DNA from 3 places in the Desulfitobacterium dehalogenans ATCC 51507 genome. Region 3 is predicted to be linked to each of the others. Evidence: riboswitches for the same ligand, from Rfam matches in the RefSeq annotation. Region 3 holds a riboswitch; each other region holds the start of a gene.
The links. Region 3 has a riboswitch for cyclic di-GMP ahead of DESDE_RS04640 (HD-GYP domain-containing protein). Riboswitches for the same ligand answer to the same signal wherever they lie in the genome.
Positions count from the first base shown of each region.

Region 1 (3,282 bases), 710 kb from region 3:
CCTCTACTGGACCCGCCGGTATTTCTTCATCCAAAATCTCTATGTCGGCGTCAGCGTCGGCATCGGCATCAGCGTCAGCGTCGGCATCGGCGTCGGCATCAGCGTCGGCATCGGCATCAGCGTCGGCATCAGCGTCGGCGTCGGCGTCGGCATCGGCGTCGGCATCGGCATCAGCGTCGGCATCGGCATCAGCGTCGGCATCGGCATCAGCGTCGGCATCGGCATCAGCGTCGGCATCGGCATCAGCGTCGGCATCGGCATCAGCGTCGGCATCGGCATCGGCATCGGCATCAGCGTCGGCATCGGCATCGGCATCGGCATCAGCGTCGGCATCGGCATCAGCGTCGGCATCGGCATCAGCGTCGGCATCGGCATCAGCGTCGGCATCGGCATCAGCGTCGGCATCGGCATCAGCGTCGGCATCGGCATCAGCGTCGGCATCGGCATCAGCGTCGGCATCGGCATCAGCGTCGGCATCGGCATCAGCGTCGGCATCGGCATCAGCGTCGGCATCGGCATCAGCGTCGGCATCGGCATCAGCGTCGGCATCGGCATCAGCGTCGGCATCGGCATCGGCGTCAGCATCGGCATCAGCGTCGCTGTCAGAATCCGAATCGCTGTCGGAGTCCGAATCACTATCGGAGTCGCCATCGTCATTCGGAGTAAACCCAGACCCACCAGCCCATCTTACTTCATTAACAGAGTCTTTTCCTGTTCCAGAACCAAGCGTTATTTCTCGTATTTCGCCATTCACTGAATTCGAAACGGTAATTGTATATTTATTTATTACTGTATTTTTTCCGTTACCTTCTTGTACATAAATGTCAAACGATCCCTCAGGAATATTTCCTTCGGCAACAATCTTCCAATCCTTATTTGAATCAACAATAATTTTTAATGACCAAGAGTTCTCTGCGTCATCGCTGCCTCTGTACATTTCGGAAGAAGCACCATTACCATTCGATGTGTGGTCGCCCTCAAAATCAACTTTAACATTACCCCATCCATTGCCGACTGTCTCTCCACCAGATTGGGAGAGAGAGGTATTCGAGGTTATTGTATAACTACCCACACTTGAAGCAGATACATCATTATTTGAGGCTGACCTTATGCCGACATTTGATAAATCATCATCAGAATTAACATCTTGATAAACTGAATCATCAGCATCAGCGTCAGTATCTGAGCCAGCGTCAGCATCAGCATCTACGTTAGTATCCGCGTCAGCGTCGGTATCTGTATTTATATCGTATACAACCCCATCAACGATCAACAAACCATTCTCCAATTGACCAGAGTCATCACCAGGCTGTTCCTGTTGAACATTGGTATTAGCAAAGGCCATCGGAGTTTGTGCGATCGGTCCAAATGTTGCTATCGTAAATGCCGCAGTTGATGCTGTAAGTCTAAGCAACAATTTTCTTTTTTTCCTCTGGTTCCGTTCCCAGTTTGCCTGCTTTCTAGTTAAATCATTTGATAATCTTCTCGACAAAACCTTCATCCTCTCTACATTAGCTTGCAATGTAAAGGTGGGTTGCACTATTTGCTCCGCGTGTTTCAAGTGCCCATATAAGAAACACGTTTCAAAGCATCCCTTTAAGAATCTAAAAGCCTAAAATGATTCCTCGTCAGAAAAATGCTATAATTAAAACTCTTGCTATCATTATCTGTTTCGTCAGTCACATAGCAGTCATAATTTTGAAAATCAACTATTCTCTTTTTTGAGTTTCATCTATGAACCATTACCAGCATGTATTCAGATGCCGGATCTGGTCTTTCTTATTTGCTGCAAATAAAAAAACCACATGTTTCACATCCCTGTTTGACTCGGGAGAATGAAACATGTGGCAGTTGGATTGTCTTCAATATTCATACACTTTGTTAAAATCCTTAGCGTTCTTTACCATTGTAATCTTAGGATTCTTTGCGATTACCTGAAGATCATAGGTCGTGTCGATTACGATCCATTGGCCCTTGCTCTCGTCGTATACCTCATTCCACGCATGATAGCCGGCGGCATTTTTCGGAGCATATCCCTTAACTAATTTTGCAGGCTTTCCCTGACTTCTCAGCATTGCCGCATATAATGAAGAAAAATCGTAACATATCCCCTTTTTCTCGGCAAGGGTCTGATCAATTACCGGAAGATAATCGGTGGACAGCGTAGCAAGCTTGTTGTAATCATAGGAGTTGTTCTTAACCATGTAATCCCATAATACAGTAGCCTTCTTTCCCAGATCGTCGATATCCTTGGTGAGTTCCGCCGCTTTCGCGACGGCCTTGGAGTCCACATTCCAGTTGATAGTCTGAATCGAGGTCAGGTACACGGAATTGGGATTGGTTATCTTCACATCGACGCTCTTGGATGCAATCAGCTTGTAGGAGTTTCCGGAGGTATTGGCAAGAAGACTGATCTTATACGTTCCGTCGCCCAACTGCAGCGGATAACTTTCTGTCTTTCCGGAGCTGTTGATATCGTAGGTATACTTCTCGTCCTCTTTTTGAATCATTACCTTCGTTTTACCGCCCCCGTCATAGGTTATACGGATCACTCCTTTGCCAATGTCGCTCGTATTGAAATAATCGGCTGCAAATACTTCGGAAGCCCCGGCCATAATCCATATAACAAATGCAGCTATGCAAAGCAGTAATCTTCTTTTCATGCGTTCCGCCTCCTTATTTCCATGTATCCAAAGTATCTTCCGCGTCATCAGATTTGTTGCCGGCCACTGCTTCCATCATTAATTTCAGCATTTCCAATTCGCTTCTGAAGTTTTGGCACTTACCGCCTTCCGCCCATGCAATGCTGCCCTGCCAGGTAGCATTCTGCTGAAATTGTATTTGTATCGTAAACGTAGCCTTACAATCGTTCTTTTTTGTCGACTCACTCATAAGAAGCCCTCCTTAATCTATTATATACCTAACTGCTTGGTCAAAAAAAACATATTTTTTCATCGATCGTCTTAATTATGGGATGCCCCAGTCACAATTCAATCATAAAAGATACAATATTTATTTTTGCAGATTATTTCTTTAAGGTTTCCGCAATCATGCCTATCATTTCCAATTCACTGCGGAACCGCTTGGTTTTCTGTTCCGGAAGCCATGATAGTGTACCCTGCCAGGTCGAGTTCTGACGGAACTGGACGTGAAGAAGAAAGGCTGGCTGCTTGTCTTTCATCTCTTCCGGAGAAACTTCTCTGAGTCCGCGGGGCGGATGCTTCTCCTTCCTGGACGGCGACTCGCTGAAGCTTCTCTTCTCATGTGTCGCCTGGGGAAAAT
Region 1 is NC_018017.1:1,681,902-1,685,183, reverse strand. It holds gene DESDE_RS22730 (LPXTG cell wall anchor domain-containing protein) at 1-1,501, opposite strand, end outside; cyclic di-GMP riboswitch class II at 1,520-1,603, opposite strand; gene DESDE_RS08200 (transglutaminase-like domain-containing protein) at 1,863-2,663, opposite strand; gene DESDE_RS08195 (hypothetical protein) at 2,677-2,892, opposite strand; gene DESDE_RS08190 (hypothetical protein) at 3,026-3,282, opposite strand, start outside.
Region 1: another riboswitch for cyclic di-GMP. It lies ahead of DESDE_RS22730 (LPXTG cell wall anchor domain-containing protein); the one in region 3 lies ahead of DESDE_RS04640 (HD-GYP domain-containing protein).

Region 2 (3,282 bases), 1.9 Mb from region 3:
CCTAACCAATGCCGAGAATGTGGGAGATTTTATCCGGAATTACCCAGGCAATGGGCGTTTTCTCCATGGGATCTTAAGAGAATTTGATAATGTAAGACTTCGCGACTTCTTCTCCCATTATGGTGTTGAGACCAAAATAGAACGGGGAGGGCGAGTATTCCCTATCTCTGATGATGCCGAGCAAATCGTTGAGGCCTTGCTCAAGTATAATATGGATGCGGGAGTGGAGTTGGCTACCGGACAAACGGTGGAAGAGATACTTCTTCGTGAAGAGAAGGTCTGGGGTGTGCGTTTAGGCAATGGAAAAATCCTTGAAGGAAAGTCGGTGATCATCTGTACGGGGGGCGGTTCTTATCCAGCTACAGGCTCCACAGGAGATGGCTACAAGATGGCTCATAAGCTAGGCCATAAGGTTATCCCCCCGCGGCCATCTCTTGTTCCGTTGAGAACTCACGAAGACTGGGTGACTCAGGTTCAAGGGCTTTCCCTAAGGAATGTGGAAGCCGCTTTGTGGTATAGCGGGAAAAAGCAGCAAACAGAATTTGGAGAGATGCTTTTTACTCACTTCGGTGTCTCCGGCCCGATTATTCTTACTTTGAGCCGCTGGGCGGGAGAAGTATTGGCCCGCGGAGAAAAGGTTCACCTGACTATCAACCTCAAACCTGCCTTGACGGCAGAACAATTGGATCAGAGGGTACAAAGAGATTTTAAGAAATACTTAAATAAGCAATTCAAGAACTCACTGGATGAGATCCTCCCTAAAAGCTTGATTCCCATAATCATCCAATTGTCTAAAATCCCCCCTGAGAGAGTGGTCAATAGTATCAATAGGGAAGAAAGAAAATACCTGGTGCATTTGTTGCAAGAGCTCCCTTTATCCATCAAAGAGACCTTACCTCTAGCTGCAGCCATCGTGACGGCTGGAGGAGTGGATGTCAAAGAAATCGATCCGAAGACCATGGCTTCCAAAAAGGTCAAGGGTCTGTATTGGGCCGGAGAAGTAGTGGATGTGGATGGAGTGACAGGAGGCTATAATCTGCAAGCAGCTTTTGCCATGGGATACCGGGCTGGCCGAGGAGCGGGAGAATACGCTTTAATAAATGACTAGAATCTGCACGCTCTAAAAATAATAATCATGTCTTAGTTCTACACAGGACGCATAAACTGGTGATGAGGTGAAGTTTATGCGTCCTTTGCAATTTTTTAGTAAGAATAAGAAGCGAAATGGATTTATTCCTCGTTCCGGGAGAACCACAGCCCGTGCCAATAAACGTCGGCATAATTATTCGTCAGGTCTGCTTAAATTCGAGAAGGCTATTATTCGGGCGGTCGTTCTCTCAGCTGTCTTCTTGGTTTTAGCTCAGATGGCTTTAGGGTTAGCTAAAGATCCTGTGGATTATTATATTTCCGTGGCACAGAACGTAGAAGCGCCTTCCTTGGACAGTACGCCGGTATCAAGTACGGTCACACCGAATTTAATTCAGGAAGCGACTTCTCAAACATCCCTGATAACCCTCAAAGCTGTTCCCGCCGCACCGGTCCGCGTGATCCAAAATGGAAAAGTTCTCGGAACCTTAGCACGAGGGGAATTGGAGATCCCTGTTCAAGGAGGAATACTTCAGTTGGATGGAACCAATGTATCCGCCATTGTGCGCATACAGGTGATCAGGAAAGATTCCGCCCTGACAGAGCCTCGGCTTAATCAGACGGTTATTATCGAGCATAATGTCCAAACTTTAAGAGTCAGCCGCTAGGACATGGGATAAAAGATGTTGCTCGGTTATTGCCTGAGGCAGTTTATCTATGCTATACTAAATTATTAAAAATTAAATATTTCTAATGGTTGGGGCAAACTTTGTTAAAGCAAAGGACGCTAAAGCTATGGGTCTAAGGTCGTTGCGCAAGATCGACTAAGATCGCCAAGCTACAAGTGCTTAGAACTTCTTAGGGGAGAGTAGTTCCTTTTTGGACTACTCTCTTTTTGTATGCTTTTTTAGGAAAGGAGTGCTTACAGGACCGCGACATTATGAATCTGTCTATCCTATTTACACATTATTATTGACTTGAGGGGGAGATCCAGTGAGTACGAAGAAAAAGACTATTAATTTTTTGCAGGAGTTTTCAATACCATTAATTCTAGGTGTTCTTATTGCACTTGTTTGGGCTAATTTAGCGCCGGAGAATTACCATCATTTTGTGCACAATGAAATTATGGGAGACCTATCCCTTCATTTCTTTGTTAACGATATTTTTATGGTGTTCTTTTTTGCTATAGCGGCTGTTGAAATCACCCAGAGCCTATTGCCTGGAGGGAGCTTAAATCCCATTAAACGGGCCGTCAACCCCTTAATGGCCACCCTTGGCGGTGTTCTGGGCCCGGCCCTTGTATTTATTGGTTTAAATGCCCTGATAGGGAGTTCCGAATTCGCTAAAGGTTGGGGCATACCTACAGCCACCGATATCGCCTTAGCTTGGTTAGTGGCAAGGGTAGTGTTTGGGGCTCATCATGCTGCCGTCTCCTTTTTATTGCTCTTGGCTATTGTCGATGATGGCATCGGTCTCATGATTATCGCCTTCTTTTACCCTGACCCCGCCAATCCGGTGGCCCCGATCTGGTTATTGCTCACTGTGGGAGGGATGCTGGTCGCTTATCTGCTTCGACGCAAAAATGTTCGGAGCTACTGGCCTTATATCGTCTTAGGGGGAGTGCTGAGTTGGGCAGGGCTTTATCTGGCTCATATTCATCCGGCTCTGGCCCTGGTTTTCATCGTTCCCTTCCTGCCCCACCCTCCCAGGGAGGAATTCGGCTTGTTTGAGGATGATCCCAAAGATCATTCTACTTTGAAAACATTTGAGCACGAGTGGAAAATTTTCGTGGATTTTGGCCTGCTTTTGTTCGGGTTAACCAATGCGGGCGTGGAGTTCTCGGAAATCAGCACCCTCACATGGCTCATTTTCATTGCCCTCTTAGGAGGAAAAACTCTGGGAATATTCCTAATGGGCTCTTTGGCAACAGTTATCGGCTTTCCCTTTCCCAAGGGCATGGGGTATAAAGAGCTTCTTGTGGCGGGCGTGGTAGCGGCTATGGGACTCACAGTCGCCCTGTTCGTTTCAGGCGTGGCCTTTATCGATCCGGGTCTGCAAGGAGCAGCAAAAATGGGAGCCCTCTTCAGTGCAGCTTCGGCAGTCATTGCCCTGGTCGCGGGTAAAGTGCTAGGAATTAAGAAAAGCCAAGACACTCAAGCTTAATTCTGAACCCAAATCTGTATGGTCATCCGCAAT
Region 2 is NC_018017.1:2,856,767-2,860,048, reverse strand. It holds gene DESDE_RS13790 (BaiN/RdsA family NAD(P)/FAD-dependent oxidoreductase) at 1-1,108, shown strand, start outside; gene DESDE_RS13785 (hypothetical protein) at 1,185-1,754, shown strand; cyclic di-GMP riboswitch class I at 1,838-1,932, shown strand; gene DESDE_RS13780 (Na+/H+ antiporter NhaA) at 2,080-3,249, shown strand.
Region 2: another riboswitch for cyclic di-GMP. It lies ahead of DESDE_RS13780 (Na+/H+ antiporter NhaA); the one in region 3 lies ahead of DESDE_RS04640 (HD-GYP domain-containing protein).

Region 3 (3,282 bases):
TTTTTTTACCATCACACAGAATCCCGGTGATTTCCTCGAGTCGTTCCTGGTGATGAGCTATCAATTCGTCAATTCGTTGCCGGTGGTTTCGAATAAGGCTGCGATGAGCTGGAAACACCCAATCAATATCAAACTGGCGAATCTTGTTCAGGCTTTCAATAAAGTTTCCCAGACTATCGATTTTGTAGTGCCAAAAGGTAATATTGGGAGTTATCTCATTAAGAATATGATCCCCGCCGAAAAACAGCTTATGCTTTCTTTCGTACAGACCTATGTGCCCTGGGCTATGACCAGGAATATCGATAACTTCGAATTGATAGGGCCCCACCTCCAAACAGTCCCCTTCTTGCAGTGGAGTGTATTCAAAAGGCTCCTTAGGAGCTATATCGAAGGCTTCTATCTCCTTTATCCCGATTCCTTGTTTCAAATTAAGGCCCTCACTCAGATGGTTCAGCACAAGTTCAGGAGAAGTTCTGAAGTTATTCAGCAGGGTGCCATCTTTCTTCCCGATATAGACCTTACACCCTTGTTTCCATAGATAGTCGGCCAGTCCGGAATGGTCGATATGCATATGGGTCAGCACTAAATCTGTCCGTTTAAGATCAATGCCTGATGCAGCAATCCCTTCCATAAGAGCCTTTTTACACTCTTCCTTATTAAACCCCGTATCAAAAATCAGGGGACGGTCTTCGGAAAGGATAATATAGCTATTTAATGCCTTCAGTGGATTTTTCGGCAATGGAACTTCATTTAAATAAATTTGGGGATAAACTTCACGAATCATTTCTTTTCACCTCAACGCTTTAAAGATAAACTATTCTGACTATTCTAACATAGATATTCCGTGATTCATAGAGGATGTACCCTATTATTTAAAATTCCCCATTTGGGCGAGAAGATGTTGTGAAGCTAAAACTTAACATTTATAATAGGATGAGTGATAAAAAAACTTATACTTTAGATACATAAAATATGTATAGCCTGCACTTTAGTGTCGACAATAGCAAACTTGGCGAAAGCCAAGGACGCAAAGCTATGGGTCTTCCAGGACATGCCTGATGATTGCCAAGCCACCGAAGCCTTAAGCTTTAAACTACTTTGTCGCCAGTTCACATGGCGATTTTTAATTTTATATCCCTTTTTTATAAATTGATCCCCTCTTTATAAATTTGATCTATGAAGATAAGTTTGAAAGGAAGAACAATTCAATGCGTCAGTTAAGTATAAACAGGCTTCAAGAAGGAGATATCCTGGGGCGAACCATCTATACCAATGACGGTCGTGTACTCCTGGGAAGAGGAATGTCTCTGACCAAGTCTTATATAGAACGTTTGAAAACCCTTGGTATCAGCATTCTCTATATTGACGACGAGGAAAGTAAGGATATCGTGGTGGAGGATGTTATCTCCGAAGAACATCGGCGTGAGGCCATGGCGTCCCTGGATAATGCCGTACAAGCTGTGAAAGTAGGAAAAGACTTTGATGGCTTTAATGTAAAAAAGAACATTGACAACATCATTCAGGATGTCCTTTTCCAAAAGGATATCTTCATCGGATTAGCGGATATGAGGACCTATGACAATCAAATTTTTGCACATTCCGTCAATGTATGTGTTCTCTCCACTGTACTGGGTAAGGCCTTAGGCCTGGAGCGGGAAAGTCTGGAAGGATTAGCCATCGGTGCCTTATTTCATGATATCGGCACCGTGAAATTGCCCAAGAAGCTGTTAAATAAGCGAGAGCCCTTTACTCCTGAGGAAGCGGAGCTTTACCAAACTCACACCAATCACGGCTTCGATATACTCAGAACAAAACGGGAACTGAATTTATTGAGCGCCCATATTGCCTTCCAGCACCATGAGCGTCTCAATGGCAACGGCTATCCCCGTAAACTGGAGGGAGATGCCGTTCATCAGTGGGCACAGATTGTAGGCATTGCTAACTTCTATGATAATTTAGTGAATGACGGCCCAGGACATACCCGCATCCCGCCCCATGAAGCCTGTGAAATTCTTATGGGTAGCGCAGAGAAATTTTTCTCTAAGGATCTGGTGATCACGTTTCTTAAACATATTGCCGCATATCCCACGGGCTGTACCGTTAAACTGAGTACCGGAGAAACAGGTATCATCGTCGATCAAAATAAGAGTCTGCCCATGCGCCCCATCGTCAGGGTTTTAGTCGCCGACGACGAGCTTTCCAATGTCCAAGCGAAAGAATACAATCTCGTGGAGAAGCGCACTCTTTTTATCGAGTCCATTCTGGAGTAAGCTATTTAGACAGAGTTAAACAATTTACATTCTAGGAGCGCAAAATGAGAGCGCAGCGAATTTACCCGTTCGTTGCGCTCTTTTATGCACTAGGGATGCTTATTTCTTCGGAGAGCTGGGCAAGAAGGAATACAATCGAAAGGCTAAAGAAACGACAAACAGAACCACGCCAAAAGGAAAGAGTCCTAAAGCCATTTCGATCCCCGTGGGAAAATAGGGCCAGGAACTGGTAAAGGACGATATTCCTTCTTGATATTCACCGATGGCTACAGGATATGCCCAGGCCTCGATACCGGTACCATGAATAGTGAAGCTTAACGGTATGGCATTAAACGACGGGAACATCAGCATCATACGGTGGGCAAAAACCCCTATAAAAAGCAGCACACAACCAAGAATTAGGGTTTGCCGTGTACTTTTGCCCTTTTGGGTAAAGAAAAACAGCATGGTAAAGGCCGGCAAAAGAAGCTCTATGCCGTAGATCATCCCATATTGGCCAAAGAGAAGGGCGAAAAGTTCATGACCTTCGGTCCCTCCCCACCAGCCATGAATCAGCAGATCTACAGCCACGAAGAAAAAATGAACCAGGAGTGCACCGGCTACTATGAGGGCTAACGTCTTAAAGGCATCCTGATATTCAGTAAACCCTTCTTTCCCTACATAAATGAGGGAAATTAAAAGCACTAGGGCCGTTCCCGAAGCCACCGCTACCGCAATAAAGTCCGGGGGTAGTATCGCCGTGTTCCACCAGCCCCGGGAGGCTTGGGTGGCAAAGATCAAAGCAGTGACCGTGTGAATCAGTACGGCAAAGGGCAAGCCAATGATCGCCACACGCTTCGACCACTTTTGGGAGAAACGTTCTATCTCCTCTTGGGAATAGTTCTTGGTCCAACCCTTAAAAAAACCATGTCCCTCCCTTTTCCAATCGGGAAGAAGCTGGACATACACACTTAAGAAGGTTACGACCATGTAAGCACTGATAACAACCATATCCCAAACAAGAGGAGAGTTC
Region 3 is NC_018017.1:974,866-978,147, reverse strand. It holds gene DESDE_RS04645 (MBL fold metallo-hydrolase) at 1-784, opposite strand, end outside; cyclic di-GMP riboswitch class I at 993-1,078, shown strand; gene DESDE_RS04640 (HD-GYP domain-containing protein) at 1,209-2,270, shown strand; gene nrfD (NrfD/PsrC family molybdoenzyme membrane anchor subunit) at 2,370-3,282, opposite strand, start outside.